2 regions of the Yersinia entomophaga genome follow, and region 2 is predicted to be linked to the other one. Evidence: predicted binding sites of a transcription regulator. Region 2 holds the regulator's gene; the other holds the start of a gene.

Region 1 (3,427 bases), 1.1 Mb from region 2:
TTACCCGATAACACATGCGTTCGGGTAGCTTGCTTACTGCTGGCAGAAGTGATCGACCAACTGGGAAATCAGCTCGCGGGTCGGTTCAATAAAAGCGGTGTCTATATATTCATCTGGCTGATGTGCCTGATTAATCGAGCCAGGGCCAAGCACCAGTGTAGGGCATACCTGCTGAATAAACGGTGCTTCGGTGCAGTAATTCACCACCTCGGTACGGCTGCCCAGCAGTTTCTCAATCACCGCCACCATAGCGTGATCGGTTGGGCATTCGTAACCCGGAATCGGCGGGTGTAGCTCGTCGATGGTCAAGCGACCCGGCCAGCGTTGGCTCACCGGTGCCAGCGCTTCATTCATCAATTCGCTTAAATCGCTCAACGTCAGCCCCGGTAGCGGGCGAATATCCATATGTAATTCACAGCAGGCACAAATACGGTTTGCCGCGTCACCGCCGGAGATGTGGCCAAAGTTCATGGTGGGATAGGGAATATTGAAGGCCGGATTGTTGTAACGCTCCTGCAATGTGTTGCGTAGCGCCATCAAATGGGTGATGGATTCATGCATCAGATCTATGGCGTTGACGCCGCGCGCCGGATCGCTGGAGTGACCGGACTGACCCACGATGCGAATAGCGCTAGAAATATGGCCTTTATGGGCACGCACCGGTTTCAGCGAGGTTGGCTCGCCGATAATGGCAAAATCGGGGCGTAGTTGGGTGGAAGCCGCAAAATAACGCGCTCCGGCCATAGTCGTTTCTTCATCCGCGGTAGCCAGAATATACAGCGGTTTGGTCAGTTTACTGGCGTCGATATCGCGCACCGCATCCAGAATAAAGGCAAAGAAGCCTTTCATATCCGCAGTACCTAAACCGTACAGCTTGTTGTCATGTTCGCTCAAAGTGAACGGATCGCGCGTCCAGCGGCCTTCATCGTAAGGTACTGTATCGGTATGACCCGCCAGCAGCAGCCCGCCGCTGCCTTCACCAATGCTGGCCAGCAGGTTGAATTTGTTGCGGGATTCCGGCACTGGTTGGATTTCCACGCGAAAACCTAGTTCGCTAAACCATTCGGCCAACAAGTTGATTAACGCTTCATTACTTTGATCCAGAGCGCTATCGGTTGCGCTAATAGAGGGCGTTGCGATTAACGCCCGGTACAGCTCAATAAATGGAGGTAATTTCATCTTCACTGTTGACAGCCTTTGGTTAGGGTAGTATCAATATTCATGCAGTTATTGTGAATAACTATTTGAATGAAAATACAGCAAGCATGAGCGTAAGGGAACCAGAAACGCCCTTGAATTTACGAAAATGTCAATGCTCAATCGCGTAGGGAAACAGTAAAAACTTGCTGATAAACCCTGCAACTCGTTTTGCGTACTTATGTACAGTTAGTCAGAAGGTGAACTGAATCCATGTTGAATACGCTGATTGTTGGTGCCAGCGGTTATGCCGGAGCTGAACTTACGGCTTACCTGAATCGTCACCCACATATGAACATAACCGGTTTAACGGTTTCAGCGCAAAGTGCAGATGCAGGAAAATTGCTTTCCGATCTGCACCCGCAGTTAAAAGGCATCATCGATTTACCGCTGCAACCCTTGGTTGATGTGGCTCAAGCTGCGAAAAACGTGGATGTGGTGTTTCTGGCAACCGCTCATGAAGTTAGCCACGATTTGGCTCCGCAATTTCTAGCGGCGGGCTGCGTAGTATTCGATTTGTCCGGTGCGTATCGCGTACAGGACCCTGATTTTTATACCACTTATTACGGTTTTGAACATCAGCATGCCGAATGGCTGGAGCAGGCAGTTTACGGCCTGGCGGAATGGCAGGCGGATAAAATTAAACAAGCTCAGTTGATTGCCGTGCCGGGTTGTTATCCCACGGCATCCCAGTTGGCGTTAAAGCCTCTGGTAGAAAACGGTTTGCTAAATCAGGAACAGTGGCCAGTGATTAATGCAGTAAGCGGCGTGAGCGGCGCGGGGCGTAAAGCCAGCGTCGGCAACAGCTTCTGCGAAGTCAGTTTGCAGCCTTACGGCTTGTTTACTCATCGTCATCAGCCTGAAATTGTGGCTCATTTGGGTACGCCGGTCATTTTCACTCCGCATCTGGGGAATTTTGCCCGCGGCATTCTGGCTACCATTACCTGTCGCCTAAACGCTGGCGTCACCGCACAGGATATCGCCGAGGCCTATCACAACGCCTATCAGGATAAACCTCTGGTGCGTTTGTATCAGCAGGGCGTTCCCGCACTGAAAGCCGTGGTTGGGTTACCGTTTTGCGATATCGGCTTTTCGGTTCAGGGCGAACATCTGATTGTGGTCGCGACGGAAGATAACTTACTGAAAGGCGCGGCAGCTCAGGCTGTTCAGTGCATGAATATACGCTTTGGTTTCCCGGAAACTCAGGCTTTGCTTTAATCAGGGACGGTAGCGAAATTCTCCCGCAACGTATTCTCGCTCACCCCTATATTTTCAAGACGCAATTGAGGCGCAGACCATGATGAATCCGTTAGTCATTAAATTAGGTGGGGTGTTATTGGACAGCGAAGAGGCGTTGGAGCGCCTGTTTAATGCCTTGGTGATCTACCGCGAAAAGCATCAGCGTCCGCTGGTCATTATGCATGGCGGCGGCTGTCTGGTAGACGACTTGATGAAAAAACTGGCTCTGCCTGTCGTGAAGAAAAATGGCCTGCGGGTGACGCCGGCCGACCAGATCGACATCATCACCGGTGCACTGGCGGGGACTGCCAATAAAACCCTGTTAGCCTGGGCGGTGAAACATCATATCGCCGCCGTTGGCCTGTGTTTGGGCGATGGTAATACGGTCACAGTAACGCCGCTAGATGCGGAGTTGGGTCACGTTGGAGGTGCTCAACCGGGTTCACCGACGTTAGTACAAACCCTACTGGCTGCTAACTACATGCCGATCATTAGTTCTATCGGCATTACCGCCTCTGGCGAGCTAATGAATGTGAATGCGGATCAGGCGGCAACCGCGCTGGCGGCAACCTTAGGCGCGGATTTAATCCTGTTGTCTGATGTTAGCGGCATTCTGGATGGCAAAGGGCAACGCATTGCCGAAATGACGGCGCAAAAAGCAGAGCAACTGATTGCTCAGGGCATTATTACTGATGGTATGGTGGTGAAAGTGAACGCGGCGTTGGATGCAGCCCGTTCACTGGGGCGTCCGGTGGATATTGCCAGCTGGCGTCATGCTGACCAGCTTCCTGCTCTGTTTAACGGGGTACCGATAGGTACACGTATTCTGGCCTGAGCCTCGTCGCTCCGGTGATTACAGATTCTTCTTCTATTGTTTTATCTGAATTGAGATTCAAGGAAATGAAAATGCAAACTAAAGGCATCAGCAAAATTGTTCTGGCTTATTCCGGCGGCTTAGATACTTCGGCAATCATTCCATGGCTGAAAGAAA
Region 2 (3,427 bases):
GGCGGTGCTGGAACCTCGCTCAAACACCATGAAAATGGGGCTGTGCAAAAATGAGCTGGCGCCGTCACTCGGCCGGGCTGATGAAGTCTTTCTGTTCCAGCCACAGCATATTCCGTGGCAGGTGGTGGAAGTGGCCGAAGCCTGTATTCAACCGGCTTCATGGAGTGCTGATATTGATACGCTGGTAGAAATGATCGCGAAAACCGCTCAGCCGGGCGATCACATTCTGGTCATGAGCAACGGTGGTTTCGGCGGAATCCATAGCAAACTGCTGGAAGCGCTGGAGAAAAAGGCGCATCAGCAGCTATTGAACTGATTTAGATAAAAAAAGCCCCCGAAAGGGGGCCAAAGGGTTCGCTGGATAGGACAGCGAGGGATTATCTAGCATTGCTCTTTCTTACTTTTTTCTTGCTCTTGCTCAATAGACTTATGTTCATCTGTTTATAGTTAAAAGATTATTGAGCAAGCTTGTCTGTTTGGGATTTGCCGCTTAAAACACCGTGCATTCGCCCTTATTTGTAAATCTTGGCTGTTGCATGCCAGCCATTTTCCTGACGCATTTCAATGATTTTATACGCTGTAGCGCCTTTGCTATCGGCTTTGTCGGCCAGTGCCTGAGTAATATCAGAAGGCGCGCCGGTGATGCCACTCACGCTGATGGTTCCCATATCGGTCAGGCTGTTAGTTTGAGCATTATTAACAGACTCGGCGGCTGAAGCGCCAAACGCGATAACGGAAAATAAGCCTAGTGCAGCGATGGTATTTTTGATTTTCATGATCTCTTCCTAAAAATAGCCAACAACCAGAAAGCATTATTATCGATTCTGCTACTTAGAGGCTGTTGTTTTGATTGTGTTTCTATTCTGACTGAATCTGGTAAGGCGATGCGCCAGGTCAGAATTTACTGGTAGATTTTTGCTGTAGCGTGGAAGTTGCCGTCTTCGCGAGCTTCGATAACCTGATAAGCCTTGGCGCCTTGTGCATCTGCTTTGTCAGACAGTGCCTGACGAATATCTGAAGGCGTCCCATTCACACCGCTAACAGTAATGGTGCCAACCGATTGTAAGTTAGCCGCTTGGCTTGCGTTGATTGAATCGGCTGCAAATACGCCAAATGACAGTGCAGAAAGAACGCTTAATGCTGCTACGGTAGTTTTAATGTTCATGTTATGGCCTCTTAATATTCTTTTATTAGTTTGCGTAAATGTGATTTACGTCACGAAATGAGTATACATCTAGTCACCCGAAACATTAATAGCGGGCTAATAATATTTAGCGTGACTTTAATGTGAGTTATTAGTTTTTAATAACCAAACGGAATAAAAATCGATCAAAAAATGAGTGATTGAGGCAAAAAAGTAGATATTTCAAATGAGTGGGTGTTTTTGACCAAAAGTGCGAAAATTTTAGCGTGTATTCGCTGTTTAATGAAAAAGGGTCATTTTCCGTGCCGGTTAGATGAGAAAATCCAGTGATATTCACTACATGCAGTATGCCTCTTGGGAAATAGCTCAGAGGCTAGTTATATCTATAGGATGATAACGAGCAAAAAAGCGAAGCTGCATGGCTTGGAAAGGATGGCTGATGCAAGGTAAAGGAAGATGACTAAGGGAATAGGCTGTCGCAGATCGAAGATGGCAAAGGGATTGAAATGCAGAGTATGTACTGTAAAAGGCCAATAGAACCTTGATTCTACTGGCCGCGATCTGATTGGCTGGGATTACAGCTCTTGGTCGAATAAACCTAAAATGGCGTCATGCAGCTGTTTAACACTAAAGCCTTTAGCTGGCGTGGTGAAAATTGTGTCATCTCCGGCAATGCTACCCAGGATGCCTTCGGCTTTCCCTAATGAATCTAGCAGGCGGGCGATAAGCTGAGCAGCACCAGGGCTGGTGTGAATCACCACGACAGAATCATTATAATCTACGTCGAGAACCAGATTTTTCAGCGGGCTGCTGGTCGTTGGAACTCCCAATTCTGCTGGCAGACAGTAAACCATCTCCATTTTCGCATTACGGGTTCTAACGGCACCAAACTTGGTCAGCATGCGTGATACTTTGGATTGGTTAATGTTTTCAAACCCTTCCTCCTGCAATGCCAAAACAATCTCGCCCTGAGAACTGAATTTTTCCTCTTTCAATAACGCTTTAAACGCTTTGATAAGGTCTTCTTGTTTTGCGGGATTTCGCATTTTTCACCTGGGGGAATGGAGAGTTAGGAAGCCAATTATGCATTTAAATGAATTTTTATTCAACATTAGCATGCGTAGGAAGTAATAAAAGCTCTTATATCAAAGCAGATGACAATTTAGCGTAAATATATCTCTAACTATTATGCCTAAGCTAAATGCATAGCAATCAAACAGTCGTGATAAAAATGTTATTAAAATGATGTTGTTCTGATGTTATGGAAGGGTGTAATGTAACCGCCGATTAACCTGTTGTGGATGCTTAAATTATTTTTAGAAGAATGTGCGCTATATCATTAATCGATAAGCGAATTACTCTAAAATAAGCCGACTTCACACCCGTTTTTAATGCGTGATCTCTCAATCTGACTGTTAATAGATTGTGTTTAAAATCGCAATAAACTAAGGTGCGTAAATAGATGAATTCACGGCAAATTTAAATTATATATAACAAGGAGTATAGGATGAAAGTTGCAGTTCTCGGTGCCGCTGGTGGTATCGGCCAGGCCCTCGCTCTTCTACTCAAGACTCAGCTTCCTTCAGGTTCAGACCTTTCTCTGTACGACATCGCTCCGGTTACTCCGGGTGTAGCTGTAGATCTGAGCCACATCCCTACGGCAGTCAATATTAAAGGTTTTAGCGGCGAAGACGCTACCCCAGCTCTGCAAGGCGCTGATGTAGTTCTGATTTCTGCCGGTGTAGCCCGTAAACCTGGCATGGATCGTTCGGATCTATTTAATGTTAACGCTGGGATCGTTCGTAATCTGGTTGAGCAAATCGCTCGTACTTGCCCAAAAGCATTGATCGGTATTATCACTAATCCAGTGAACACCACCGTAGCTATCGCGGCTGAAGTACTGAAAAAAGCTGGGGTATACGACAAGAACAAACTGTTTGGTATCACCACTCTGGATACCATTCGTTCAAACACCTTCGTTGCTGAATTGAAAGGCAAGCAGCCTCAGGATATCGAAGTGCCGGTTATTGGTGGTCACTCTGGCGTGACTATTCTGCCATTGCTGTCACAGATTCCTAGCGTGAGCTTCACCGAGCAGGAAGTTGCCGACCTGACCAAACGTATCCAGAATGCGGGTACTGAAGTCGTTGAAGCAAAAGCCGGTGGCGGGTCTGCAACGCTGTCTATGGGCCAGGCTGCTGCGCGTTTCGGTCTGTCTCTGGTTCGCGCTCTGCAAGGTGAAAGCGGCATTGTTGAATGTGCATATGTGGAAGGCGATGGCAA

What was found. The regulator ArgR, encoded in region 2, controls arginine synthesis, uptake and breakdown. The targets are predictions, from matches to a motif close to ANTGAATAAAAATACANT.
Positions count from the first base shown of each region.
Region 1: a site for ArgR is predicted at 1,244-1,261, ahead of argC (N-acetyl-gamma-glutamyl-phosphate reductase). Genes of this name have one in related genera too.

Region 1 covers NZ_CP010029.1:1,708,905-1,712,331, reverse strand. The annotation lists gene argE (acetylornithine deacetylase) at 34-1,179, opposite strand; gene argC (N-acetyl-gamma-glutamyl-phosphate reductase) at 1,411-2,415, shown strand; gene argB (acetylglutamate kinase) at 2,495-3,271, shown strand; gene PL78_RS07785 (argininosuccinate synthase) at 3,343-3,427, shown strand, end outside.
Region 2 covers NZ_CP010029.1:2,857,270-2,860,696, forward strand. The annotation lists gene mpl (UDP-N-acetylmuramate:L-alanyl-gamma-D-glutamyl-meso-diaminopimelate ligase) at 1-316, shown strand, start outside; gene yhcN (peroxide/acid stress response protein YhcN) at 513-776, opposite strand; gene yhcN (peroxide/acid stress response protein YhcN) at 902-1,165, opposite strand; gene argR (transcriptional regulator ArgR) at 1,720-2,190, opposite strand; gene mdh (malate dehydrogenase) at 2,652-3,427, shown strand, end outside.